2 regions of the Agromyces marinus genome follow, and region 1 is predicted to be linked to the other one. Evidence: predicted binding sites of a transcription regulator. Region 1 holds the regulator's gene; the other holds the start of a gene.

Region 1 (14,466 bases):
CGCTCGACCTCGCCCACGCGATCGCCGCGACCGGCCGACCCGCCGAGGTCGTCAACGCCGACGCGATGCAGCTCTACCGCGGCATGGACATCGGCACCGCGAAGCTGCCGGAGGCCGAGCGCGAGGGCGTGCCGCACCACCTGCTCGACGTGCTCGAGGTCACCGACGAGGCATCCGTCGCCGCCTACCAACGAGACGCCCGACGCGCGATCGAGGCGATCGCCGGGCGCGGCGGCGTCGCGCTGCTCACGGGCGGGTCGGGCCTGTACGTCTCGAGCGTCATCCACGACCTGCGGTTCCCCGGAACGGATGCCGCGATCCGCGCCCGGCTCGAGGCCGAGCTCGACCGGGTCGGACCGGGGATCCTGCACCGCCGCCTGCGCGAGATCGACCCCGAGACGGCCGCGAGCACCGACCCGCAGAACGGCCGTCGCATCGTGCGTGCCCTCGAGGTCATCGAACTCACGGGCGAGTCCAAGGCCGCACGCCTGCCCGACGAGCCCGTGCCCTGGCGCCCGCACCGCATCGTGCACCTGCGCGCCGAGCGCGCCGACCTCGTCGCCCGGCTCGATGCGCGCGCGGCGGGCATGTGGGCGGAGGGCCTGGTCGACGAGGTCCGCGGCCTCGTGCCTGCCGGCATCGAACGCGGTGTGACCGCGCGCAAGGCCATCGGCTACGCGCAGGCGCTGGGCCAGATCCACGAGCGGATGCCGGAGGCCGACGCGATCGCCGAGACGCAGGCGCTGACCCGCACCTACGCGCGCAGGCAGGTCGGATGGTTCCGGCGGTACGCCGCGGCATCCGTCGTCGACGCCCTCGACCCGGCCGCCGTCGCGGCCGAGGTGGCACGGCAGGCGAGCGTCGCCTGAACGCAGCCTGAGCGTCGCCTGAGCGCCGGAGGCGGTCCGACGGGCCCTCGGCCGCTGCCTAGACTGGTGCGATGGCGTTCGATCTGCGCTTCACCAAGGGCCAGGGCACGGGCAACGACTTCGTGCTGACCAGCGACCCCGACGGGGAGCACCCGCTCGACCCCACGCGGATCGCGGCCGTGTGCGATCGCCGGTTCGGCGTCGGCGCCGACGGGTTCATCCGGGCGGTGCGCTCCGAGCGACTGCCCGAGGGCGAAGCCGCACTCGCGGAGGATCCGGGCGCGACGTGGTTCATGGACTACTGGAACGCCGACGGCAGCCCGTCCGAGATGTGCGGCAACGGCATCCGCGTGTTCCTGCGCTTCCTCATCGACCAGGGGCTCATCGCACCCGTCGACGGCGAATGGGTCGCGATCGGCACGCGTGCCGGGGTGCGCCGGGTGCGCACGTCGCCCGGAGGCTTCGAGGCCGACCTGGGCCTCTGGCGCCTCGACGGCGGCGAGCCGCTCGTGCGCGCGAAGAACCTGCCCGTCGCGCGCCCCGGGATCGGCATCGACGTGGGCAATCCGCACGTCGTGGTCGCCCTCGCCGACGACGACGAGCTCGACGGACTCGACCTGTCGTACGTCCCCGTGGTCGAACCGGCGCCCGACACCGGCGCGAACATCGAGTTCGTCGTGCCGGCCGACCCGCTCGTCGACGGCGGCCGCGGCCGCATCCGCATGCGCGTGCACGAGCGCGGGTCGGGGGAGACCCTCTCGTGCGGCACGGGAGCGGTCGCCTCGGCGCTCGCGGTGCGGTACTGGGCGGGCGCGGGCGCCCCGGACGAGTGGATCGTGCAGGTGCCCGGCGGCGTCGTCGGCGTGCGCATGCAGGTGCAGGGCGACGGCGAGCACGTGCTGCTCTCGGGCCCGGGCGAACTCGTCTTCGACGGGGTGCTCAGCCTGGGCTGAGCAGGCCTCGTTCGCGGCCCACCGCGAGCACCCGGAACCCCTTCGAGGACCCGGCGCGCTCGACGCGCCACCCCTCGCCGAACTCCTCGGCGATCCAACGGGCGAGCGAATCGGCGCCGAGGTTCTTCTGCACGACCAGCCACGCGGTCGCGTCGTCGTCGAGCCGCGGCAGCCAGCGGCGAAGCAGGGCGTGCAGCTCGGCCTTGCCGATGCGGATCGGCGGATTCGACCAGATCGTGGCGAACCGGACCTCCTCGGGGACGTCGTCGGGCAGCGCGGCCGAGACATTGCGCACGCCCAGGCTCCGGGCGTTGCGGCGCACGAGGTCGAGCGCTCGTTCGTTGACGTCGACGGCCCACACCGTGGCATCCGGTGATTCGAGGCCCAGGGTGAGCGCGATCGGCCCCCATCCCGCCCCGAGATCGAGCAGGTGCCCGGTCGACGGCGGCGACGGCACCTCCTCGAACAGGACGCGCGTGCCGACGTCGACGTGGTCGGGGCTGAAGACGCCGCCCGCGGTCCGCACCTCGACGTCACGGCCCGCCAGCTTCACGGAAACGGTCCGCAGGGAGGCCGGATCGGCGGGCTTGGACGAGAAATAGTGCTCCTGCGGCATACAGGGGAACCTATCGCAGCACACCCCAAGTAGGCTTGATCGGATGAACGAGCAGGAACCCGGCACCCACGACGATGCGGTCGACCGCGTCCTGCGCAGCGCGGACGCGCACGCCGGCGTGTCCAGGTTCGGCGGAGCGGACGCCACGTCGATCCAGCGTGCGGGCCTGGACGCGACCGGCGGCGACGGGTTCGACGGCGACCAGTACGACCGCGAGGAACGTGCGGCGCTGCGCCGCGTCGGCGGACTCTCCACCGAGCTCGAGGACGTCACCGAGGTCGAGTACCGGCAGCTGCGGCTCGAGAACGTCGTGCTCATCGGCGTCTACGCGCAGGGCTCGCTCGAGGACGCCGAGAACTCGATGCGCGAGCTCTCGGCGCTCGCCGAGACCGCGGGGGCACGCGTGCTCGACGGGGTCCTGCAGCGGCGCCCGCATCCGGACCCGTCCACCTACCTCGGCCGGGGCAAGACCGAGGAACTCCGGCACCTCGTCGCCGCACTCGGCGCCGACACGGTCGTCGCCGACACCGAACTCGCGCCGAGCCAGCGGCGCGCCCTGGAGGACGCGGTCAAGGTCAAGGTCATCGACCGGACGGCCGTCATCCTCGACATCTTCAGCCAGCACGCCAAGAGCCGCGAGGGCAAGGCGCAGGTCGAGCTCGCGCAGCTCGAGTACCTCCTGCCGCGCCTGCGCGGCTGGGGCGAGTCGATGTCGCGTCAGGCCGGTGGCCAGGTCGGCGGCGCCGGTGCGGGCATGGGCTCGCGCGGTCCGGGTGAGACCAAGATCGAACTCGACCGCCGACGCATCCACTCGCGCATGGCGAAGCTGCGCCGCCAGATCGCGGGCATGAAGCCCGCACGCGACGCCAAGCGGGCCAACCGCAAGCGCAACGCGGTGCCGTCGGTCGCGATCGCCGGCTACACCAACGCGGGCAAGTCGAGCCTGCTCAACCGCATCACGGGTGCGGGCGTGCTCGTCGAGAACGCGCTGTTCGCCACGCTCGACGCGACCGTGCGCCGCAACACCACCGCCGATGGGCGCGTCTACACGATCGCCGACACCGTCGGGTTCGTGCGCAACCTCCCGCATCAGCTCGTCGAGGCGTTCCGTTCGACGCTCGAGGAGGTCGCCGACGCCGACCTCGTCGTGCACGTCGTCGACGCCGCCCACCCCGACCCCGCCCAGCAGATCGCCACGGTCCGCGACGTGATCGGCGAGGTCGGTGCACGCGACATCCCCGAACTCGTGGTCTTCAACAAGGCCGACCTCGTCTCCGCCGAGGACCGCCTCGTGCTGCAGGGCCTCGTGCCGGGCGCCGTGTTCGCGTCCGCGCGCACGGGCGAGGGCGTGCCCGACGTGCTCGCCGCGATCGGCCGCATGCTGCCCGACCCCGCCGTCGAACTCGACCTGCTCGTGCCCTACGACCGCGGCGACATCGTCTCCGCGCTGCATGAGGGCGGTCGGGTCCTCTCGACCGAGTACGTCGAGGACGGCACGCGCATCCGCGCGCTCGCCTCACCCGAGCAGGCCGCGCAGCTCGAGTCGTTCCGGGCGGCCGCGAGCGCGTAGCATCCGCTGCCCGAGTCACTCGTCGTAACAACCGCCGCGCCGCCGGATCGCGCGGCGTATCGTCGCAGCAGATCGTGACGAACGGCCCGACGCCGATCGTCTGGAGCGACAGCCGAGCCCGGCACCCGCCCGCGAGACCCACCTGCCGTGACGGCCGGTCGGGCGCGGCGTGCCGTGCATCCGACCATCCGGTCGCGGGCGTCCCCTGGAGCGAGATGAGCGGACCGGAACCCGACGACGCAGTGACCGCGCCGCTCCCGCCGATCTCGTTCGAGCTCTTCCCGCCGAGAACGGATGCCGCGGCGATCGCCCTCGGCCGCACGATCGACCGGCTCGCCGACGTCGATCCGGCGTTCATCTCCGTGACCTTCGGTGCCGGTGGGTCGAGCCGCGACCGGTCGCTCACCGTGCTGCGCTACATGCTCGAGCACACGCGCGTGGAACCCATGGCGCACCTCACGTGCGTCGGATCCAGCCACGCCGAGGCGAACCGGCTCGTGCGCGAATTCCTCGACGCGGGAGTGACGAGCTTCCTCGCGCTGCGCGGCGACCCGCCCGCGGGCGCCGCGGACGCGGACGACGCGATCGGCGACCTGCGCAGCGCCGCCGAGCTCGTGCAGCTCATCCACCGCGTCCAGGAGGAGCGCGAGCCCTTCGGGCAGTCGCGCATCCCGGGCATCCCCGGCGCGACCGCGATCGGTGCACGCCCGCGCCCCGAGCGGGTCGCCGTCGCGGCCTTCCCGACCGGACACCCGCGTTCGCGCGGGACGAGCCAGGACGTCGACGTGCTGCTGGCGAAGGAGATCGCGGGCGCGACGCTCGCGATCACGCAGCTCTTCTGGCACGCCGACGACTACCTCGGCTTCGTCCAGCGCGCGCGCGCAGGCGGAGTGGGCATCCCGATCCTCCCGGGGATCATGCCCGTCACCAACCCCGCCCGCCTGAGCCGCCTCGAGCAGCTCACCGGGGTGCCGGCGCCCGCGAGCCTGTCGATCGGCCTCGAGATCGAACCCGACGCCGACGAGCAGTTCGCCATCGGCGTCGAGTACGCCTCGAACCTGTCCGCCGAGGTGCTCGCGGGCGGTGCGCCCGGCCTGCACCTGTACACCTTCAACCGGCACGAGGCCGTCCTGGCCGTCCTCGGCCGGCTCGACCGCGCCGACGACCCCGCACCCGTCCCCGCCAGGATCCCCGCACCCACTCCCGCCACCGCGGGCACCGAGAGGAACACGAGAGAACGATGACCGCACCGACCTTCCCCACCGGAACGATCCTGGGCTACCCCCGCATCGGGCGACGCCGCGAGCTCAAGCGCGCGGTCGAGGCGTTCTGGGCCGGACGCATCGACGCCGCCGAGCTCGAGACGACCGCCGCCGAGCTGCGTGCGGCGACGCGCGAACGCCTCGCCGCACTCGGCCTCGGCCGCACCGACTCGGCGATCCCCGAGAGCTTCTCGTACTACGACCAGGTGCTCGACGCCGCGGTCGCGGTCGGAGCGATCCCCGCCCGCTTCGAGCGGCTGCGGGGCGCGGACGGCCGGCTCGACCTCGCCGGCTACTTCACCGTCGCGCGCGGCGAGGGTGCCGACGCCCCGCTCGAGATGACGAAGTGGTTCGACTCGAACTACCACTACCTCGTTCCCGAGATCGGCCCCGACACCGCGTTCGCCGCGAACGCCGACGCGCTCGTCGCCCAGGTGCGCGAAGCGCGTGCGGCGGGCTTCGTCACGCGCCCCGTGCTCGTCGGGCCGGTCACCTTCCTGCTCCTGTCGAAGGCAGCGGATGGCGCACCCGACGGGTTCCGCCCCATCGACCGCCTCGCCGACCTCGTGCCGGTCTACGCGCGACTGCTCGCCGAACTCGCCGCCGCCGGGGCCGAATGGGTGCAGCTCGACGAGCCCGGGCTCGTCAGCGAGAGCATCGACGAACCGCGTGAGCGCGTGATCGCCGCCGTGTCGGCCGCATACGACGCGCTCGGCGCTGCCGTGGAGCGCCCCGCCATCCTCGTCGCGGCCCCGTACGGCGGTCTCGACGACGCACTGCCCGCGCTCGCGGCGACTTCCGTCGAGGCGCTCGCCCTCGACCTCGTGCGCGGCGACGTCCCGACCGGGCTCGACGCCGCGACGACCGAGGCGCTCGCGGCGAAGACCCTCGTCGCGGGCGTGGTCGACGGGCACAACATCTGGCGGGGCGACCTCGCGCACGCCTTCGCGCTCGCCGATTCGCTGCGCGAGCTGTCGGGCGCGGTGGCCGTGTCGACCTCGACCTCGCTGCTGCACGTTCCGCACGACGTCGACGACGAGACCGCGCTCGACGCCCGGCTGGCGAGCTGGCTGGCGTTCGCCGACCAGAAGGTCGCGCAGGTGGCTGTGCTCGCCCGCGGCCTCGCCGAGGGGCGCGACGCGATCGCGGACGAGCTCGCCGCGGCATCCGCTGCCCTGGTGGACCGCGCCGGCGCACCCGGCGTGCAGGTTCCCGCCGTGCGCGACCGGCTCGACGCGCTCGGCGCGTCGGCGTTCGCGCGCGTCGACTACGACACCCGCGTCGCCGCCCAGGACGACCTCGCGCTGCCGGCGCTGCCGACCACGACGATCGGGTCGTTCCCGCAGACCGCCGACATCCGTCGCGCGCGAGCCCGCCTGGTCGCGGGCGAGCTCACCGACGCCGAGTACCGCGAGCTCATGCGGGAGGAGATCGCCCGGGTCATCCGCCTCCAGGAGGACCTGGGCCTGGACGTGCTCGTGCACGGCGAACCCGAGCGCAACGACATGGTGCAGTACTTCGCCGAACTGCTCGACGGGTTCGCGGTCACGCAGCACGGCTGGGTGCAGTCCTACGGTTCGCGATGCACGCGCCCGTCGATCCTGTGGGGCGACGTCTCCCGCCCGGCGGCCATGACCGTCGACTGGTCGACCTACGCGCAGTCGCTCTCCGACAAGCCCGTCAAGGGCATGCTCACGGGCCCCGTGACGATCCTCGCGTGGTCGTTCGTGCGCGACGACCAGCCGCTCGGCGACACCGCCCGGCAGGTCGCGCTCGCGCTGCGCGACGAGATCGGCGACCTCGAGCGGGCCGGCATCCGCATCATCCAGGTCGACGAGCCCGCGCTGCGCGAGCTGCTGCCGCTCAAGCGCGCCGACCAGCCCGCCTACCTCGACTGGTCGGTCGGTTCGTTCCGCCTCGCGACCGCGGGGGCGGCGCCGGCCACCCAGGTGCACACCCACCTGTGCTACTCGGAGTTCGGCGTCGTCATCGACGCGATCCGCGCGCTCGACGCCGACGTCACCTCGATCGAGGCGGCGCGCAGCCGCATGGAGGTCGTCGGCGACCTCGCCGCGAGCGGCTTCGACCACGGCGTCGGACCCGGCCTCTACGACATCCACTCGCCGCGCGTTCCGAGCGTCGAGGAGGTGCGGGCGCTGCTCGAGACCGCCGTCGCCGGCGTTCCGGCCGGCCGGCTCTGGGTGAACCCGGACTGCGGCCTGAAGACGCGCGGCTACGACGAGACCGTCGCGTCGCTGGCCAACATCGTCGCCGCGACCCGTGCCGTGCGCGAGGGCGTGACCGTCGGGGCCTGATCGGCCCGGTCGGCCCGGGTCGCCCTGATCCACGAGAGCGGATGCCGCGGCGCGAGCCGTGGCATCCGCTCTCGCCCGTCTCCCGCCCGCGCGGCGAGGCGGTTCGCGCGCGTCAGACCGTGCGGAGGACCGCGACGACCTTGCCGAGCACCTCGGCGTGGTCGCCGAGGATCGGCTCGAACGCCGTGTTGCGGGGGAGCAGCCAGGTGTGGCCGTCGCGCTGGCGGAATACCTTGACGGTCGCCTCGCCGTCGAGCATGGCTGCGACGATCTCGCCGTTCTCGGCGGTGGGCTGCGACCGCACCACGACCCAGTCGCCGTCGCAGATCGCCGCATCGACCATCGAGTCGCCGACGACCTTGAGGATGAACAGCTCGCCCTTGCCCACGAGCTGGCGCGGGAGCGGGAAGACCTCCTCGACCTGCTGCTCGGCCGTGATCGGGATGCCGGCGGCGATGCGCCCGACGAGCGGGACCATGGCCGCGTCGCCGACCGGTGCGGGATCGGCGGCGCCTGCCGGGCGTTCGGTGCCGGGCACGTCGATGAGGATCTCGAGCGCGCGCGGCCGGTTCGGATCGCGTCGGAGGTAGCCGGACAGCTCGAGCTGGTTGAGCTGGTGCGTGACGCTCGAGAGGGAGGAGAGCCCGACGGCGTCGCCGATCTCGCGCATGCTCGGCGGGTAGCCGCGATCGGCCACCGAGGAGCGGATGGCGTCGAGGATCGCGAGCTGCTTGGCGCTCAGCGTCTTGCGCCGACGGGACCGGCCGCCCGTGCCGCGCGCCTGGTCGATGTCGGTGCTCACGGGCCTCGCCTCCGGTTCGGCGTTCGGATGTCGGTGGTCGGTGTTCGACTGTCGTCGGACATTCGAAACTGTATCCGCCTCGCACGCGCACGACAAACATCCGTTCGAGTGTGTCGCGGAAACGGCGGCGGGAATCCCACCTCCCGACGCTTGCGGGTTCGAATGTTCGAAGATATATTCGGAACACAGGTTCGCATCCGGCCTTCCCGGCCGAAGGCCGGATGCGAGACCGACTCGGATCGGGCGGTGTCTCGGGAGGTGCGCAGATGAGTGCAGTGGTGATCAGGGCTGCCGGAGCGATGTCGGTGATGCCCGGCTTCCCGTCGCAGTCGCGTTCGCCGAAGCGTCGCCTCCGGTTGACGCGGCGTGGGCGCGCGGTGTTCACGACCCTGGCGGCGCTGCCGCTCGTGGCGGGCGTGCTCACGGGGGCACTGGCCTCCGGCGGCGCGGTCGCCGGCATCGACGACGGGCGTGCGCCCGCCGTGCTCGAGACGTTCGAGGTCGGCGCGGGCGACACCCTGTGGGCCATCGCCGAGTCGATCGCGCCGTCCGCCGATCCGCGCGACGTGATCTACGAGATCATGCGACTGAACGGTCTGCGCGACGCGGTCGTGCAGCCCGGCCAGCAACTCGTGCTTCCCGCCGCTCCGTGAGTGCGGACCCCGCCGAAACAGGCGCAACCGCGCGGATAGCATTGATCGGTGACGAGTCTCGACGATCTGCCCATCCGTGACGACCTGCGTGGCAAGGCGCCGTACGGTGCGCCGCAGAAGCACGTGCCGGTCGCGTTGAACGTCAACGAGAACACGCATCCGATCCCGGAGGACGTGGCGCACGACATCGTCGCGCGCGTCGCTGCGGCGATCATCGGCCTGAACCGGTACCCCGACCGGGAGTTCACCGATCTGCGCACGGCGCTCGCGGACTACCTCGGCCACGACCTCGCCCCCGAGCACATCTGGGCGGCCAACGGCTCGAACGAGGTCCTCCAGCACGTGCTGCAGGCGTTCGGCGGTCCGGGGCGGACCGCGCTCGGCTTCGGTCCGACCTACTCGATGTACGGGCTCATCGCCGACGGCACGGGCACCGCGTGGATCGCGGCGGACCGCGACGCCGACTTCGAACTCGCGCCCGAGACGGCCGTCGCCGCGATCCGTCGACACGACCCCGACATCGTGCTGCTCTGCTCGCCGAACAATCCGACCGGCACCCCGCTCCCGCCCGAGACCGTCGCGGCCGTCGCGGATGCGGCGCGCGGCGTCGTGGTCGTCGACGAGGCCTACCACGAGTTCGCCGCCCCCGGGACGCCGAGCGCGCTCGAACTGCTCCGCGGTCGACCGCGTCTGCTCGTCTCGCGCACGATGAGCAAGGCCTTCGCGTTCGCCGGCGCGCGCGTCGGCTACCTCGCAGCCGATCCGGCCGTCGTCGACGCCCTGCGCCTCGTCCGGCTCCCGTACCACCTGTCGGCGCTCACCCAGGCCGCCGCCCTCGGCGCGCTCGCCCACGCCGACGAGATGCTCGCGATGGTCGACGAGATCCGCGGCCAGCGCGACCGCATCACGCGCGAGCTCGCGGGCATGGGCTTCACCCCGTACCGCAGCGGCTCGAACTTCGTCCTCTTCGGCGGGGTCGCCGACCCGCCCGCCGTCTTCGCGGCGCTCCTCGAGCGCGGCATCCTGATCCGCGAGATCGGACTGCCCGGATGCCTTCGGGTGACCGCCGGAACCGAGGCCGAGACCACCGCGTTCCTCGAGGCGATCGCGCTGTTCGCGCCGAACGACCCGTCGACGACCCCCGAATAGGATGACCGCATGAGCACCACCGAACGCCCATCGCGCACCGCGCGCGTCCAGCGCGAGACCAGCGAATCGAGCATCGACCTGTCGATCGACCTCGACGGCACGGGCGCGAGCGACATCGAGACGAGCGTGCCGTTCTACGACCACCTCCTCACCGCGTTCGCGAAGCACTCGCTCACCGACCTCACCGTGCGCGCGCGCGGCGACATCGAGATCGACGTGCACCACACCGTCGAGGACGTCGGCATCGTCCTCGGCACGGCGATCCGACAGGCGCTCGGCGACAAGCGCGGCATCTCGCGCTACGGCGACGCGCTCGTGCCGCTCGACGAGGCGCTCGCGCAGGCCGTGGTCGACATCTCCGGGCGCCCCTACCTCGTGCACACGGGCGAGCCGGCCGGGTTCGAGTTCCACCTCATCGGCGGCCACTTCACCGGATCGATGGTGCGGCACGTGTTCGAGGCGATCACCCACAACGCCGGGCTCACGGTCCACATCGACGTGCGCGGCGGCCGCGACCCGCACCACATCGCCGAAGCCGAGTTCAAGGCGTTCGCCCGGGCCTTCCGCCAGGCGAAGGCGTTCGATCCGCTCGTGCGCGGCGTTCCGTCGACCAAGGGCGCGCTGTGAGCGGTGCGCGCCGAGTCGCCGTGCTCGACTACGGTTCGGGCAACGTCCACTCGGCCGTCAAGGCGCTCGAACGCGCCGGCGCCGAGGTCGAACTGACCGCGGACCGCCGAACGATCTTGGAGGCCGACGGGCTCCTCGTGCCCGGTGTCGGCGCCTTCGCTGCTGTCATGGAGGGCCTTCGCTCGGTGCGCGGCGATGAACTCGTCGACCGGCGCCTCGCCGGAGGGCGGCCGGTGCTCGGCATCTGCGTGGGCATGCAGGTCATGTTCGAGCACGGGGTCGAGCGCGGCGTCGACACCGAGGGTCTCGGCGAGTGGCCGGGATCGGTCACCGAGCTGCCGGCCGACGTGCTGCCGCACATGGGCTGGAACACCGTGCAGCCGGATGCCGGTTCGGTCCTGTTCGACGGGCTCGCCGACGAGCGGTTCTACTTCGTGCACTCCTACGCGGCCCGGGAATGGCACCTCGACGTCATCCCGCCGTTCCCGCAGCCCGCGCTGACCTGGTCCGAGCACGGCGGCCGGTTCCTCGCAGCCGTCGAGAACGGCCCGCTGTCGGCGACCCAGTTCCACCCCGAGAAGTCGGGGGATGCCGGCATCCGCCTGCTCGCGAACTGGATCCGTTCGCTCGGGTGAGGCAGGAGCGCGCCCCGCGTACCATCGCGCATGACGGCGCGATTCGTCATCGACGGCATGGTGCGGACTAGGATTCTGTGACTGTGCCGAGGCCGCGCCCCGCGGCTGCTCCGATCCGAGGACAGTGATGAGTGAGTTCAACAAGACCCCCCGTCTGGTGCTGCTTCCGGCAGTCGACGTGGCGGGCGGCAAGGCGGTCCGCCTGACCCAGGGCGAAGCCGGCACCGAGACGAACTACGGCGACCCGGTCGACGCGGCCGCCGACTGGGCCGACCAGGGCGCGGAGTGGATCCACCTCGTCGACCTCGACGCGGCGTTCGGCCGTGGGTCGAACGCGGGGATCCTGAAGAAGGTCATCCGGCAGGTGCGGGGTGTGAACGTCGAGCTCTCCGGCGGCATCCGCGACGATGCGTCGCTCGAGAACGCCCTCGAGATCGGCGCGAAGCGCATCAACCTCGGCACGGCCGCCCTCGAGAACCCGGAGTGGGCGGCATCCGTCATCGCCCAGTACGGCGAGGCGATCGCCATCGGCCTCGACGTGCGCGGCACGACGCTCGCCGCGCGCGGCTGGACGAAGGACGGCGGCGACCTCTGGCAGGTCATGGACCGGCTCGAGGAGGCGGGCGCTGCGCGCTACGTCGTCACCGACGTGACGAAGGACGGCACGCTGCAGGGGCCGAACATCGAGCTGTTGCAGCGCATCATGGAGCGCACGCGCCGCCCGGTGATCGCCTCGGGCGGCGTCGCGAGCCTCGACGACATCGCGGCGCTGCGCGAGCTCGTTCCGCACGGCCTCGAGGGCGCGATCATCGGCAAGGCCCTGTACGCGGGTGCGTTCACGCTGCCCGAGGCGCTGGATGTCGCTTCCCACTGACCCTACGGCCGACTCGGCCGGCCGCCCGTGGGCGGGCCGGTCGTTCCAGCCCAACCCGCACGCAGCCGACGACGGGCTCATGCCCTCCGGGCTCGGTGACGCGCTCGCCCGCTTCCGGGCGGGCGAGTCCGGCCAGGCCGACGTCGTGGCCGCGTTCGGCCCGGCGCGCCTGCTGATCCCGCTGCTCGCCGAACTCGGCGACGGCGGCACCGAGGTCGGTGCGCACGGGCACGCGATCGAGAAGAGCCAGGAGCTCTCGATCGTCACGGTCGAAGGACCGGACGGGCGCCGCGTGCTGCCCGTGTTCGGCTCGGTCGAGGCGATGACGGCCTGGAACCCCGCCGCCCGCCCGGTGCCCGCGGACGGCGTGCGCGTCGCGCTCGCCGCGGCGGACGACGCGACCGAGCTCGTCGTGCTCGATCCCGGATCGGCGACCGAGTTCGTGCTGCGCAGGCCCGCGGTGTGGGCGGTGGCGCAGTCCAGGCCGTGGCATCCGCCGTTCGAGTCCGAAGCCGTTCGGGCCGCGTTCGAACGTTCGATCGGCGGCGAACTCGCGGTGCTCGGCGTCGAACTGGCACCGGGGGACCCCACCGCACGACTGCGGGGCCCGGAGCTCGTCGTGCGGCTGACGCTCGTGGCGGGACTGACCCGGCAGGAACTCGACGCCACGACCGCGCGCCTCGCGCGGCGCTGGGCCGCCGATGACGTGATCGCGACCGGGGTGGACTCGCTCGCGGTCAAGCTCGTCGGAGGCGACCGGGAGCCGGCCTGACGCGTTGACGCCGTCCCCGCCCGGGTGGAGGATCGGGGTGCGCGTCGGTGCGTGCCGGGGCGCTGAGGCGGGTGGGGGCCATGACCTACGACGAGTCGCTGCTGGACGTTGCGCACCGCAGCGCGGCGGACTGGCTGCGGGGTGTGGCCGAACGACCGATTCCGCCGCGCGCGGACGTCGACGAGCTGGCCGACTCGCTCGGCAGGGACCTGCCAGAGCGCGGCGAGCCGGCGCCGGAGGTCGTCGCCCGGCTCGCCGAGCGCGCCGAGCCCGGCCTCATCGCGATCGGCTCGCCGCGGTTCTACGGATGGGTGATCGGCGGAACCCAGCCCGTCGCGCTCGCGGCCGACTGGCTGGTCTCGGCGTGGGATCAGAACGCGGGGCTGCGCAAGATCACGCCCGCCGTCGCGGCGCTCGAGGAGATCGCCGGCGCCTGGCTCCTCGACCTGCTCGGGCTGCCCGCGGGAGCCGACGTCGGCTTCGCGACCGGCGCGACGACGGCGCAGACCGCGTGTCTCGCGGCCGCGCGCGACGAGGTCCTGCGGCGCGTCGGCTGGGATGCCCTGCAGGAGGGCCTCGCGGGCGGTCCGCGCATCCGTTGGATCGTGGGGGAGGAGCGGCACGGGACGATGGACCTCGCCGCCCGCTACCTCGGGCTCGGTGCGCCGACGGCCGTCGCGTGCGACGACCAGGGGCGGCTGTGCGCGGACGCGCTCGAGGCCGAGCTCGCGCGCGGTGACGGGCCCGCGATCGTCGCGCTGCAGGCGGGCAACATCCACTCGGGCGCGTTCGACCCGTTCGCCGACGCGTGCCGCATCGCGCACGAGGCCGGCGCGTGGGTGCACGTCGACGGGGCGTTCGGGCTGTGGGCCGCGGCATCCCCTCGGCTGGCCCACCTGACGGCCGGGATGGCCGCCGCGGACTCGTGGTCGACCGACGCGCACAAGACGCTCAGCGTGCCGTACGACTGCGGCATCGCGATCGTGCGCGATCCCGCGGCGATGCGCCGCGCGCTCAGCATGCACGCCAGCTACCTCCAGGCGACCGAGGTCGGCGCCGACCCTCACGAGAAGGTGCTCGAACTCTCGCGGCGGGCGCGCGGCGTGCCGACGTGGGCGGTGCTGCGGCATCTCGGTCGCTCCGGGGTCGCAGATCTCGTGGACCGGCTCGCCGGTTCGGCGCGGATCATCGCCGACGGGCTCGCACGGCTGCCCGGCGTCGAGGTGCTCAACGACGTGGTCTTCACGCAGGTGTGCATCGCGCTGCCCGACGACGCGGCGACCGAGGCGCTGAGCTCGGCGCTGTGGGCGGACGGCGAGGTGCTCGCGATGACCTCCCGCTGGCGCGGGCGCGCGGTCGTGCGGTTCTC
Region 2 (14,466 bases), 430 kb from region 1:
CGTGAACCGCGGCACGCTCAACACGTGGCGACGACAGCTCGCCGGCACGTCGGGCCACGCCGAAGGCTGGGCCCTCTACGCCGAGCGGCTCATGGAGGAACTCGGCTACCTCGACGACCCCGCCGACCGGCTCGGGATGCTCGACGGCCAGCGCCTGCGCGCGGCGCGCGTCGTGCTCGACCTCGGCGTGCACCTGGGCAAGCCGCGCCCCGACGGCGCGGGCACCTGGACGGGGGAGTACGCGTTCGAGTTCCTCGGCCGGAACGTGAACATGCCCGCGGAGTTCGTGCGGTTCGAGGTGCACCGCTACCTCGGCTGGCCGGGGCAGGCGCCGTCGTACAAGGTGGGCCAGCGGATCTGGGAGCAGCTGCGCGACGAGGTGCGCCGGCGCGAGGGCGCCGGCTTCGACATCCGCTCGTTCCACTCGCGGGCGCTCGGGCTGGGCGGGGTGGGGCTCGACACGCTGCGCTCGGCGATGGGTTGCTGACCGGGTTGCCGGGGGCTCCCGCATCCCGCTACGATGGAGCGTCACTCGTGTGACAATCCTGTCCGCCTGCCCGTCGCGGACCAATCCAAGAAACACTCACCGCGTCGGGCCCGATATTGTCCATTCGGAGCATCCACTACATGACCACCGTAACGACCAAGGCACCCAAGCAGGTCGCGATCAACGACATCGGTTCTGCTGACGACTTCCTCGCCGCGGTCGAGAAGACCCTCAAGTTCTTCAACGACGGCGACCTCATCGAGGGCACCGTCGTGAAGATCGACCGCGACGAGGTCCTCCTCGACGTCGGCTACAAGACCGAGGGCGTCATCCCCTCGCGCGAACTCTCCATCAAGCACGACGTCGACCCCAGCGAGGTCGTCGAGGTCGGCGACACCGTCGAGGCCCTCGTTCTCCAGAAGGAGGACAAGGAAGGCCGTCTGATCCTGTCCAAGAAGCGCGCGCAGTACGAGCGCGCTTGGGGCGACGTGGAGAAGATCAAGGAGAACGACGGCGTCGTCACCGGCCAGGTCATCGAGGTCGTCAAGGGCGGCCTCATCGTCGACATCGGCCTGCGCGGCTTCCTGCCCGCATCGCTCATCGAGCTCCGCCGCGTCCGCGACCTCACGCCGTACCTCGGCCAGGAGCTCGAGGCCAAGATCCTCGAACTCGACAAGAACCGCAACAACGTGGTCCTGTCGCGCCGTGCCCTCCTCGAGCAGACCCAGTCGGAGTCGCGTTCGACCTTCCTCCAGAACCTCCACCCGGGCCAGATCCGCAAGGGCGTCATCTCGTCGATCGTCAACTTCGGTGCGTTCGTCGACCTCGGTGGCGTCGACGGTCTCGTCCACGTCTCGGAGCTCTCCTGGAAGCACATCGAGCACGCGTCCGAGGTCGTCGAGGTCGGCCAGGAGGTCACCGTCGAGGTGCTCTCCGTCGAGCTCGACCGCGAGCGCGTCTCGCTGTCGCTCAAGGCGACGCAGGAGGACCCGTGGCAGGTCTTCGCGCGCACGCACGCGATCGGCCAGGTCACCCCGGGCAAGGTCACCAAGCTGGTGCCGTTCGGTGCGTTCGTCCGCGTCGCAGACGGCATCGAGGGCCTCGTGCACATCTCGGAGCTGTCGGGTCGCCACGTCGAGCTGGCCGAGCAGGTCGTCTCGGTGGGCGAAGAGGTCTTCGTCAAGGTCATCGACATCGACCTCGAGCGTCGTCGCATCTCGCTGTCGCTCAAGCAGGCGAACGACGGCGTCGACCCCGAGGGCACCGAGTTCGACCCGGCGCTCTACGGCATGCTCACCGAGTACGACGAGCAGGGCAACTACAAGTACCCGGAGGGCTTCGACCCGGAGACCAACGAGTGGCGCGAGGGCTTCGAGTCCGCGCGCGAGGCGTGGGAGCAGGAGTACGCTGCCGCGCAGGCTCGCTGGGAGGCGCACAAGAAGCAGGTCGCGGCCACGATCGCGGCCCAGGCGGAAGACGACTCGTTCACGGGTTCGTCGTTCTCGAGCGACTCGGCCGGGTCCGGCACCCTCGCCGACGACGCGTCGCTCGCGGCGCTGCGCGAGAAGCTCTCGAGCAACTGATCGCCGAGCAGCCGCAGGCTGCTCGAACAACGGAAGGCCGGTCCCGCTGGGGCCGGCCTTCCGGCGTTCCGGGCGGCATCGGCGCCCGGCGACGCAATAGGCTGTCGATGTGTATCTGATCGGCCTCACCGGCGGCATCGCGTCGGGCAAGTCCACCGTCGCGCGCAGGCTCGTCGAGCACGGCGCCATCCATCTCGACGCCGACCAGCTCGCGCGTCGCGTCGTCGAACCGGGAAGCGCGTGCCTGCGGGCGATCGCCGCCGAGTTCGGCGAAGGCATGCTCCGTGCCGACGGCACGCTCGACCGACAGCGCCTCGGCGACCTCGTCTTCCACGACGAGGATGCGCGCGCACGGCTGAACGCCATCGTGCACCCGGCGGTCCGCGAACTCTCGGGTCGCCTGATCGCCGAAGCGGATGCCGAGGACCCCGACGCCGTCGTGGTGTACGACGTTCCGCTGCTCGTCGAGGCGCAGGTGGACCATCCGTTCGACCTCGTTGTCGTCACGAGCGCGCCCAAGCGCGCCCAGGTCTCGCGCCTCGTCGAGGAGCGCGGCCTCGACCCCATCCACGCCGAGGCGCGCGTCGACGCGCAGATCGGCGACGAGGAGCGGCGCGCGGTCGCGGACGTGGTCATCGACACGGGCGGGACCATCGCCCACACCATGAGCCAGGCGGACGCGCTGTGGGTGGACGTCGATCGCGCGCGGCGGGCGAAGCGGGCGCAGCCGAGCGGATGACGCGGCCGCGGCGCGCGCACCCCGGTACCGCCTGCGCCGGACCCGGCGTCGACATCGCACCCGGCCGCGGTGTCGGCGGTGGAACCTAGACTTGCGTGCATGCAGTCGACGCGTTCCGTGCGCCCGTTCGAGGTCGTCAGCGAGTACTCGCCGAGCGGCGATCAGCCGCAGGCGATCGCCGACCTCGCCGCGCGCATCAACGCGGGTGAGACCGACGTGGTGCTGCTCGGTGCGACCGGGACGGGCAAGTCGGCGACGACGGCGTGGCTCGTCGAGCAGGTGCAGCGTCCGACGCTCGTGCTCGCCCACAACAAGACCCTCGCGGCGCAGCTCGCGAACGAGTTCCGCGAGCTCATGCCGCACAACGCGGTCGAGTACTTCGTCTCGTACTACGACTACTACCAGCCCGAGGCGTACGTCCCGCAGACCGACACCTTCATCGAGAAAGACTCGTCGATCAACGCCGAGGTCGAGCGGCTCCGGCATTCGACGACCAACTCGCTCCTCAGCAGGCGAGACGTCGTCGTGGTCTCGACGGTGTCGTGCATCTACGGCCTCGGCACTCCCGAGGAGTACCTGAATGCGATGATGCCGCTCCAGGTCGGCCAGCGCGTGGACCGCGACTGGCTGATCCGGAAGTTCGTGTCGATGCAGTACTCCCGCAACGACGTGGCGTTCTCGCGAGGCACGTTCCGGGTTCGCGGCGACACGATCGAGATCATCCCGGTCTACGAGGAGCACGCGATCCGCATCGAGATGTTCGGCGACGAGATCGAGTCGCTGCACAGCCTCCACCCCCTGACCGGTTCGGTGATCGCGAAGCTCGACGCGGTCCCGGTGTTCCCGGCGTCGCACTATGTCGCGAGCGTCGATGTCATGCAGCGCGCGATCGGCACGATCCGCGACGAGCTCGACGAACGGCTTCAGGAACTCGAGCGCGAGGGCAAGCTGCTCGAGGCGCAGCGACTGCGGATGCGGACGACGTTCGACCTCGAGATGATGGAGCAGATCGGGTTCTGCTCGGGCATCGAGAACTACTCGCGACACATCGACGGTCGCGCAGCGGGCGAGGCGCCGCACTGCCTGCTCGACTACTTCCCGGACGACTTCCTCGTCGTGATCGACGAGTCCCACGTCACGGTGCCGCAGATCGGCGCCATGTACGAGGGCGACGCGTCCCGCAAGCGCACGCTCGTCGACCACGGGTTCCGGTTGCCCAGCGCGCTCGACAACCGGCCCCTGAAGTTCGACGAGTTCAAGGATCGCGTCGGGCAGACCGTGTACCTGTCGGCGACGCCCGGCAAGTACGAACTCGGCATCGCCGACGGCATCGTCGAGCAGATCATCCGCCCGACCGGTCTCGTCGACCCCGAGATCGTGGTCAAGCCGACGAAGGGCCAGATCGACGACCTGCTCGAGGAGATCCGACTGCGCGCGGAGCGCGACGAGCGCGTGCTCGTGACGACCCTGACCAAGCGGATGGCGGAGGAGCTCACCGACTTCCTCACCGAGGCCGGGGTCCGGGTGCGGTACCTCCACTCCGACGTCGACACGCTCCGCCGCGTCGAACTGCTGACCGAGCTGCGTGCCGGTGTCTACGACGTCCTGGTCGGCATCAACCTGCTGCGCGAGGGGCTCGACCTCCCCGAGGTCTCGCTCGTCGCCATCCTCGACGCCGACAAGGAGGGGTTCCTGCGCTCGTCGACCTCGCTCATCCAGACGATCGGCCGTGCCGCGCGCAACGTCTCGGGTCAGGTGCACATGTACGCCGACGTCATGACCGACTCCATGCGGTCGGCGATCGACGAGACGACGCGACGGCGCGAGAAGCAGGTCGAGTACAACCGTGTGAACGGCATCGACCCGGCCCCGTTGCGCAAGCGGATCGCCGACATCACCGAGGTCCTGGCGCGCGAGGAGGCCGATACGGCCGCCCTCCTCGCCGGCCGCGACGTCAAGGCCGGTTCTCCGGTCCCGCGGCGCGAGGGCATCGCGGCATCCGGTGCGAACGACCTCGAGGAGCTGATCCGCGACCTCAACGAGCAGATGCTCGAGGCTGCGGGCGAGCTGAAGTTCGAGCTCGCGGCACGACTGCGCGACGAGGTTTCCGAGCTCAAGCGCGAACTACGCCAGATGGAGAAGGCCGGTCACCTCGGCTGAGCGGAGCCCGCACCTGCGATCCGGCCGGTCTTCGAACGTGTGTTCGCTGAGAGCGCTCGTGTGCGAGCCGGCAGTGTCGGAGGTGGTTCGTAGACTCGGAGGGTGCCAGTTTCACGTCTCGATGCCCATTCGCGCCTGAGTGTCCGCGGGGCACGCGTCCACAACCTGCGCAACGTCGACGTCGAGATCCCTCGCGACGCCATGGTGGTCTTCACCGGCCTGTCCGGCTCGGGCAAGTCCTCGCTCGCGTTCGACACGATCTTCGCCGAGGGGCAGCGTCGGTACGTCGAGTCGCTGTCGGCCTACGCGCGGCAGTTCCTCGGCCAGGTCGATCGCCCCGACGTCGACTTCATCGAGGGGTTGAGCCCGGCCGTGTCGATCGACCAGAAGTCGACCAACCGCAACCCGCGCTCGACCGTCGGCACGATCACCGAGATCTACGACTACATGCGGCTCCTCTGGGCTCGCATCGGCGTGCCGCACTGCCCCGAGTGCGGTGAGAAGATCCAGCGCCAGACCGTGCAGCAGATCGCCGACCGGCTCATGGAGCTCGAGGCCGGCACCCGCTTCCAGGTGCTGAGCCCGGTCGTGTCGAAGAAGAAGGGCGAGTTCGTCGACCTGTTCCGCGAGCTCTCGGGTCAGGGGTACTCGCGAGCGGTCGTCGACGGCGAACTGATCCGGCTCGACGAGCCGCCGAAGCTCAAGAAGCAGGTCAAGCACGACATCTCGGTGGTGATCGACCGGCTCGTGGCATCCGATGACATCCTCGGGCGGCTCACGGACTCGCTCGAGACCGCGCTCAGGCTCACCGACGGTCTCGCCCAGATCAACTACGTCGACCTCGAGGGCGACGCGGCGTGGCAGACCTTCTCCGAGAAGCTCAGCTGCCCGAACCAGCACCCCATCGCGCTGACCGAGGTCGAGCCGCGCACCTTCTCGTTCAACGCGCCGTTCGGGGCGTGCCCGCAGTGCTCGGGTCTCGGAACGCGGATGTCGGTCGACGAGGACCTGCTGCTCGGGGACCCCTCGCTCAGCATCGCCGAGGGCGTCATCCTGCCGTGGACCTCCCAGGGCAAGAGCCTCTACAACTACTACGAGAAACTGCTCGACGGCCTCGCGCGCGACCTCGGGTTCTCGCTCGACACGGCGTGGGAAGACCTCGACGAGTCCGTCCGCAGCGCGGTGCTGCGCGGCGACAACTTCGAGGTCCGGGTGCGCTGGCGCAACCGGTACGGGCGCGAGATGAGCTACACGTCGGGCTTCGAGGGCGTCGTGCCGTACATCGAGCGGCAGTACCTGCAGGCCGAGACCGACGTCCAGCGGGCCCGCTGGGCGGAGTACCTCCGCGAGGTCCCGTGCCCGGTGTGCCGCGGCGACCGGCTCAAGCCCGAGGTGCTCGCGGTGCTCGTCCACGACGCGTCGATCGCCGACGTCTGCCGGCTGAGCCTGCACGATGCCCGCGCCTTCATGGACCGCCTCGAGCTGACCGACCGCGAGCAGGCGATCGGCGCGCAGGTCCTGCGCGAGATCAAGCTGCGGCTGGACTTCCTGATCCGGGTCGGCCTCAGCTACCTCGACCTGGCGCGCGCGGCCGGGACCCTCTCCGGGGGCGAGGCGCAGCGGATCCGCCTCGCGACGCAGATCGGGTCGGGGCTCACGGGCGTCCTCTACGTCCTCGACGAGCCGAGCATCGGACTCCACCAGCGCGACAACCGGCGTCTCATCGACACGCTCGTCGCGCTGCGCGACCTCGGCAACACGCTCATCGTCGTCGAACACGACGAGGACACGATCCGGACCGCCGACTGGATCGTCGACATCGGCCCAGGTGCGGGCGTCCACGGCGGCACCGTCGTGCACAGCGGCAGCTACGTCGACCTCATGAACAACACCGCGTCGCTGACCGGCGACTACCTCGCGGGTCGCAAGGAGATCGCGATCCCGACGTCGCGCCGACCGATCGACCCCGATCGCATGGTCCGCGTCGAAGGCGCGCAGGCCAACAACCTGCGGGGCGTCGACGTCGCCTTCCCGCTCGGCACGTTGACCGCGGTGACCGGCGTGAGCGGGTCGGGCAAGTCCTCGCTCGTCAACGACATCCTCTACCGGGTGCTCGCGAACAAGCTCAACGGGGCGCGCAAGGTGCCGGGCAAGCACCGCCGCGTGACGGGCCTCGACCACCTCGACAAGGTGGTCCACGTCGACCAGGCGCCCATCGGGCGCACACCGCGCTCCAACCCGGCGACCTACACCGGGGTGTTCGACCGGATCCGAACGCTCTTCTCCGAGACGGCCGAGGCGAAGGCCCGCGGCTACCTCCCCGGTCGATTCAGCTTCAACGTCAAGGGCGGCCGCTGCGAGGCCTGCTCCGGTGACGGCACGATCAAGATCGAGATGAACTTCCTCCCCGACGTCTACGTGGCGTGCGAGGTCTGCGGCGGTCAGCGGTACAACCGCGAGACGCTTCAGGTGCACTACAAGGGCAAGAACATCGCCGAGGTGCTCGAGATGCCGATCAGCGAGGCGGCCGAGTTCTTCGAACCCATCTCGGCGATCCACCGGTACCTGAAGACACTGGTCGACGTCGGCCTGGGGTACGTCCAGCTCGGCCAGAGCGCGACGACCCTCTCGGGCGGCGAGGCGCAGCGGGTCAAGCTCGCGACCGAACTCCAGCGTCGATCGAACGGGCGCAGCATCTACGTGCTCGACGAACCGACCACCGGACTCCACTTCGAGGACGTCCGGAAGCTCCTCAAGGTGCTCGGCAAGCTCGTCGACAAGGGCAACACGGTCATCGTGATCGAACACAGCCTCGACGTGATCAAGTCCGCCGACTGGATCGTCGACCTCGGCCCCGAGGGCGGCTCCGGGGGCGGGCAGGTCGTCGCCACGGGCACTCCCGAAGAGGTGGCCCGCATCCACGAGAGCCACACGGGCACGTTCCTGCGCGAGATCTTCGACGCGGCCGCGCTGCCGGCCGCCGCGGCCGGGTGAGCATGGCGGCGACGGTTGCCTATCGGCCGCGCCCGGGCGAGATCCCGACGGATCCCGGCGTCTACCGGTTCCGCGATGCGGACCATCGGGTGCTGTACGTCGGCAAGGCGAAGAGCCTCCGGGCGCGCCTGTCGAACTACTTCGCACCGCTGCACACCCTGCACGAGCGCACACGGCGGATGGTCACGACCGCCGCATCCGTCGAATGGACCGTCGTCGGCAACGACATCGAGGCCCTCCAGCTCGAGTACACCTGGATCAAGGAGTTCGACCCGCCGTTCAACGTCAAGTACCGCGACGACAAGTCCTACCCGTACCTGGCGGTCACCCTCGCCGACGAGGCCCCGCGCGCCATCGTCACCCGGCGGCGCGGGATCCCCGGGGCCAAGTACTTCGGTCCGTATCCGAAGGTCTGGGCGGTCAACGAGACGCTCGACCTGCTGTTGAAGCTGTTCCCCATCCGCACCTGCAAGGATTCCGACTACAAGCGCGCCATGCAGTCCGGCAAGCCCTGCTTCGCAGGCCAGATCGGCCGCTGCTTCGGTCCCTGCTCCGGCGCCGTCACGGTCGAGGAGCACCGTGCGAACGTGGCGCGGTTCGTCGCGTTCATGCAGAACCAGGACCGACGGATCGTGACCGTCCTCGAGCAGCAGATGCGCGCGGCCGCCGCCGTGCAGGACTACGAGACCGCAGCTCGCCGCCGCGACGAACTCCAGGCCGCCGAGTCCTTCTTCGAGAAGAGCGCGGTCGTGCTGCGCGAGCATGTCGACGTCGACGTGTTCGGCATCGACCACGACGAACTGGCGGCCGCCGTGCACCTGTTCACGGTCCGCGGCGGGCGGGTCCGCGGCGTGCACTCCTGGACCGTCGACACCGAGCTCGACATGACCCTCGGCGACCTCGTCGACTCGGTCGTCCAGCACGCGTACGGTGCAGACCTCCGCCCGCCGGCCGAGGTCGTCGTCCCGGCGCTGCCGGACGACGCGGAGGCGCTCGAGGGGTGGCTCGCCGACCGCGGAGGCCGGAAGGTGCGCCTCCGAGCGGCCAGGCGCGGCGACAAGGCCGCGCTGCTCGAGACCGCCACCCAGAACGCACGGCAGACGCTCATGCTGTACAAGACGCGCCGGAGCGCCGACTTCACCGCGCGATCGCGCGCGCTGGAAGACATCCAGGAGTCGCTCGGCATGGCCGACGCGCCCCTGCGCATCGAGTGCTTCGACGTGTCGCACCTCAGCGGCACGAACATCGTCGCCTCGATGGTGGTCTTCGAAGACGGCCTCCCTCGGAAGGACGAGTACCGGCGCTTCACGATTCCGAGCTCGAGCGACGACACCGATTCGATCCACCAGGTCCTGACCCGTCGTCTCGCCCACCTGGGCGAGGCGGCCGGGCATCCGGCCGAGGCGGATGCCGCGTCGGACCTCGACGTCACGGCGGAGGGCGAGGTCGTGTCATCCGCCCGCCGCTCGAAGTTCGCCTATCGCCCGAACCTCCTCGTCGTCGACGGCGGACGACCGCAGGTCGCGGCCGCCGAGCGCGCACTGCGCGAGGCGGGCGTGCAGGGCGTGTACCTCTGCGGCATCGCGAAGCGGCTGGAGGAGATCTGGACCCCGGACTCCGACTTCCCGGTCATCCTGCCGCGCAACAGCGATGCCCTCTTCCTGTTCCAGCGGATCCGCGACGAGGCGCACCGATTCGCCATCACCCACCAACGGCAACGTCGGAAGCGCGACATCGCCACGGTCCTCTCCGAGGTGCCGGGCCTCGGGCCCGCGCGCGTGAAGGCCCTGCTCAAGCACTTCGGATCGGTCGCGCGCCTGCGCCAGGCCGACGAAGCGGCCATCGGCGAGGTCCCCGGCGTCGGGCCGACCCTCGCGGCGGCCATCAGGCGGCACCTGGAGGGAACGGGCCGACCGGTCGACGACTAGGCTGGACGCTCGGGGGACTGCAGGAAGGAGCGCCGAACGCATGACCGACGGCGACCGTCAGGAGATGCTCATCGTCACGGGGATGTCGGGGGCCGGACGATCGACCGCGGCCGACGCGCTCGAAGACCTGGGCTGGTACGTCGTCGACAACCTGCCGCCGCAGATGCTCCGGCCACTCGTCGAGCTCGCCCAGCACGCGGGGGAGTCGCTGCCGCGCATCGCGGCCGTGGTCGACATCCGCGGCGGCGAGTTCTTCTCCGAGCTCCAGCAGATGGTCGAGTCCCTGAGGGACAAGGTCGACGTGCGCGTCGTCTTCCTCGACGCGGACGACGCCGTGCTCGTGCGCCGCTTCGACTCGGTCCGGCGCCCCCATCCGCTGCAGGGGGACGGCACCCTGCTCGACGGCATCGCCGCCGAGCGGAACCGGTTGGCCGCGGTCCGCGAGTCGAGCGACATCCTCGTCGACACCTCCGGCCTGAACATCCACCAGCTCGCGAACCTCGTCACCGAGACCTTCGCCGAGCAGGGGCGCGCCGGCATCCGGGTGACGGTCCAGAGCTTCGGCTTCAAGTACGGTCTCCCGCCCGACGCCGACCTCGTCGCCGACGCGCGCTTCCTGCCCAACCCGTTCTGGGATCCCGACCTCCGTGCGCTCACGGGCGAGGACGCCCGGGTGAGCGACTACGTGCTCGAACAGCTCGGCGCCGGCGAGTTCCTCGACGCCTACCTGGCGGCGCTGCGGCCCGTGCTCGACGGCTACCAGCGCGAGAGCAAGCGACACGCGACGATCGCGATCGGCTGCACCGGGGGCAAGCACCGATCGGTCGCACTCGTCCGCGAACTCGCGGCGAGACTCGGAACGATCCCCGGCCTCGCGGTCAGCGTGAAGCACCGCGACCTGGGCAGGGAATGAACCGGCGCGTCGAGCGCCACCGCACGACAGAGAGGACGACCACGTGGCCCTGACGGCTGAGGTGAAAGAGGAGCTGGCGAAGATCGAGGTCACGAGGACCTCGGTGCGCGCCGCGGAACTGGCGTCCGTGCTCCGATTCGCCGGTGGACTCCACATCATCTCGGGCCGCATCGCGATCGAGGCCGAACTCGACGCCCCGGGCATCGCGCGCCGCGTGACCCGCGACCTCGGCGAACTGTACGGGGTGCGCCCGGACGTCTCGGTGATCGGTGCGTCCGGACTCCGCCGCACGAACCAGTACCTCGTGCGCGTGCTCGACGGCGGCGAGACGCTCGCCCGCCAGACGGGCCTGCTCGACGCCCGCCGTCGACCGGTCCGCGGGCTCCCGAACAAGCTCACGACCGGGTCGCGCGACGAGGTCGCCGCCGTCTGGCGCGGCGCGTTCCTGGCGCGCGGAAGCCTCACCGACCCGGGGCGCTCCGCGGCCCTCGAGATCACGTGCCCCGGCGGTGAGACGGCCATGGCGCTCGTCGGCGCCGCCGGTCGGCTCGGCGTCGCGGCCAAGGCCCGCGAGGTGCGGGGCGTGCACCGCGTCGTCGTCCGCGACGGCGAGGCGATCAGCGCCATGCTCGCGCTCATGGGTGCGAGCGACACCGTGCGCAACTGGGAGGAGATGCGTCAGCGGCGCGAGGTCCGCGCGACGGCGAACCGCCTCGTCAACTTCGACGACGCCAACCTCCGCCGGTCGGCGCAGGCCGCGGTCGCGGCGTGCGCGAGGGTCGAGCGCGCGATGGAGATCCTCGGGGAGGAGATCCCCGATCACCTCCGCTACGCCGGCGACCTGCGGCTCGCGCACCGTGACGCGAGCCTCGACGAGCTCGGCCACCACGCGGACCCGCCGCTGACCAAGGATGCCGTGGCGGGGCGCATCCGGCGTCTGCTCGCGATGGCCGACAAACGGGCCGCGGAGCTCGGGATCCCGGGCACCGAGGCGAACCTGCCCGCGGACCTCGACGACGTCTGAGCCTCGAGGGCTGCCGGGCGATCCCGATGCAGCCCCGACATCCGCCCCTCGCACGGGCATAGGATCGAACAGGCCGCGGTCCGCCGGGCAGACGTCCGGTCGACCCGGCCGCTGAGAAGGAGAAGCAATGGCTGACTACACCCTCCCCGACCTGCCGTACGACTACTCGGCGCTCGAACCGTCGATCAGCGGCACGATCATGGAGCTGCATCACTCGAAGCACCACCAGGCCTACGTGACGGGTGCGAACACGGCGCTCGCGCAGCTCGCCGAGGCGCGCGACTCCGGCGACCTGGCGAACGTGAACAAGCTCGAGAAGGACCTCGCGTTCAACCTTGGCGGCCACGTCAACCACTCGATCTTCTGGACGAACATGTCTCCGGACGGCGGCGACGCGCCCACCGGTGAGCTCGCGGCGGCGATCGCCGACCACTTCGGCTCGTTCGAGAAGTTCCAGGCGCACTTCACCGCGACCGCGCTCGGCGTGCAGGGTTCCGGTTGGTCCGTGCTCGCGTGGGACTCGATCGGGCAGCGCCTGATCGTCCTGCAGTTCTTCGACCAGCAGGCCAACATGCCTGCGGGCGTCGTGCCGCTGCTCATGCTCGACGTGTGGGAGCACGCCTACTACCTCGACTACCGCAATGTGCGCGCCGACTACGTCAAGGCGTTCTGGAACATCGTCGACTGGGCGAACGTCCAGCAGCGCTTCCAGGCGGCCACGGAGCGCACTTCGGGCCTGCTGCTACTGTCATAGCGGATGGTGTCCCCGGGCACCGCCCGGGGACATCGCCGTCCGGTCACCACCACCCCGTTGGCGCGCTCGCGCCATGACGACAGGGAGAATCCAGTGTCCGTCAAGATCGGCATCAACGGCTTCGGCCGAATCGGCCGCAACTACCTCCGTGCCGCACTCGCGCAGGGCGCCGACCTCGAGATCGTCGCCGTCAACGACCTCACCGACAACAGGACCCTCGCCCACCTGCTCACCTACGACTCGGTCACCGGCCGGCTCGACGCGAGCGTGGAGCACGACGACGAGCACCTCATCGTCGACGGCCGTGCGATCCGCGCGTTCTCGGAACGCGACCCGGCGAACCTGCCCTGGGGCGAGCTCGGCGTCGACATCGTCATCGAGTCCACCGGGTTCTTCACCAAGGCGGCCGACGCCCGCAAGCACCTCGAGGCCGGCGCGAAGAAGGTGCTCATCTCCGCACCCGCCACCGATGAGGACGCGACCTTCGTGATGGGCGTGAACGAGGACTCCTACGATCCCGCGCGCCACCACATCATCTCGAACGCGTCGTGCACGACGAACTGCCTCGCACCCCTCGCCAAGGTCTTCGACGACGAGTTCGGCATCGAGCACGGCCTCATGACGACCGTCCACGCGTACACCGCCGACCAGAACCTCCAGGACGGCCCGCATCGCGACCTCCGCCGTGCGCGGGCCGCGGCGATCAACATCGTGCCGACCTCGACGGGTGCGGCGAAGGCCATCGGCCTCGTGCTCCCCGGGCTCGTCGGAAAGCTCGACGGCTTCGCCCTGCGCGTCCCCGTCCCCACGGGCTCCATCACCGACCTCACGGTCACCGCATCGCGCACGGTCACCGTCGACGAGGTCAAGGCCGCCTATCGGCGGGCCGCCGAGGGCCCCCTGCGCGGCATCCTCAAGTACACCGAGGACCCGATCGTCTCGAGCGACATCGTGACCGACCCGCACTCGTCGATCTTCGACGCGGGCCTCGTCCGGGTCATCGGAAACCAGGTGAAGCTGTCCGCCTGGTACGACAACGAGTGGGGCTACTCGAACCGACTCGTCGACCTGACCGCGTACGTCGCCGAGCGACTCTAGAACCGCACCGCCACGCAACCGCTCGTGCGGGAATCCGCACGCCTGTGAGAGAGACCACGTGACCCTCAGAACCATCGATTCCCTGGGCCCGCTCGCCGGTACCCGTGTCATCGTCCGATGCGACCTGAACGTTCCGCTGAAGGACGGCGAGATCACCGACGACGGGCGCGTGCGCGCGTCGGTGCCGACGCTCACCCGGCTCGTCCGCGAGGGTGCGAAGGTCATCGTGATCTCGCACCTGGGCCGCCCCGAGGGCGCCCCGGACCCGAAGTACAGCCTCGAGCCGGCCGCGACGCGGCTGGGCGAGCTCGTCGACGTGCCGGTCGCGTTCGCGACCGACACCGTGGGGGCGGATGCCGCCGCCAAGGTCGCCGCGCTCGACGACGGCGAGATCCTCGTCCTCGAGAACCTCCGCTTCAACCCGGGGGAGACGAGCAAGAACGAGGCCGAGCGCACAGCGTTCGCGGGGCAGCTCGCCGAGTTCACCGACTCGGTCGTCTCCGACGGCTTCGGGGTGGTCCACCGGAAGCAGGCGAGCGTCTACGAGCTCGCGCAGCTGCGTCCGAGCGCCGCGGGCCTGCTCATCGCCGACGAGCTCGAGGTGCTCGACCGGCTCACCGAGAAGCCCGAGCGGCCGTACGTGGTCGTGCTCGGCGGATCGAAGGTGTCCGACAAGCTCGGCGTCATCGAGCACCTGCTCCCGCGGGTCGACGCGCTGCTCATCGGGGGCGGGATGCTGTTCACCTTCCTCGCTGCGCAGGGGCACGCCGTCGGATCGAGCCTCCT

What was found. The regulator LexA, encoded in region 1, represses DNA repair genes until DNA is damaged. The targets are predictions, from matches to a motif close to TCGAACANNTGTTCGA.
Region 2: the regulator LexA is predicted to act here: its motif matches at 5,001-5,016, upstream of uvrA (excinuclease ABC subunit UvrA).

Annotation. Positions count from the first base shown of each region.
Region 1 is NZ_CP087879.1:1,267,971-1,282,436, forward strand. Features, by position in the region: gene miaA (tRNA (adenosine(37)-N6)-dimethylallyltransferase MiaA) at 1-869, shown strand, start outside; gene dapF (diaminopimelate epimerase) at 941-1,822, shown strand; gene DSM26151_RS05990 (class I SAM-dependent methyltransferase) at 1,809-2,438, opposite strand; gene hflX (GTPase HflX) at 2,482-4,008, shown strand; gene DSM26151_RS06000 (methylenetetrahydrofolate reductase) at 4,224-5,252, shown strand; gene metE (5-methyltetrahydropteroyltriglutamate--homocysteine S-methyltransferase) at 5,249-7,585, shown strand; gene lexA (transcriptional repressor LexA) at 7,698-8,375, opposite strand; gene DSM26151_RS06015 (LysM peptidoglycan-binding domain-containing protein) at 8,654-9,040, shown strand; gene DSM26151_RS06020 (histidinol-phosphate transaminase) at 9,089-10,189, shown strand; gene hisB (imidazoleglycerol-phosphate dehydratase HisB) at 10,199-10,816, shown strand; gene hisH (imidazole glycerol phosphate synthase subunit HisH) at 10,813-11,451, shown strand; gene priA (bifunctional 1-(5-phosphoribosyl)-5-((5-phosphoribosylamino)methylideneamino)imidazole-4-carboxamide isomerase/phosphoribosylanthranilate isomerase PriA) at 11,579-12,325, shown strand; gene DSM26151_RS06040 (SseB family protein) at 12,309-13,097, shown strand; gene DSM26151_RS06045 (pyridoxal phosphate-dependent decarboxylase family protein) at 13,178-14,466, shown strand, end outside.
Region 2 is NZ_CP087879.1:1,693,176-1,707,641, reverse strand. Features, by position in the region: gene DSM26151_RS07990 (DUF885 domain-containing protein) at 1-487, shown strand, start outside; gene rpsA (30S ribosomal protein S1) at 628-2,070, shown strand; gene coaE (dephospho-CoA kinase) at 2,180-2,809, shown strand; gene uvrB (excinuclease ABC subunit UvrB) at 2,909-4,969, shown strand; gene uvrA (excinuclease ABC subunit UvrA) at 5,072-7,963, shown strand; gene uvrC (excinuclease ABC subunit UvrC) at 7,966-9,891, shown strand; gene rapZ (RNase adapter RapZ) at 9,932-10,804, shown strand; gene whiA (DNA-binding protein WhiA) at 10,848-11,828, shown strand; gene DSM26151_RS07950 (superoxide dismutase) at 11,956-12,582, shown strand; gene gap (type I glyceraldehyde-3-phosphate dehydrogenase) at 12,676-13,680, shown strand; gene DSM26151_RS07940 (phosphoglycerate kinase) at 13,739-14,466, shown strand, end outside.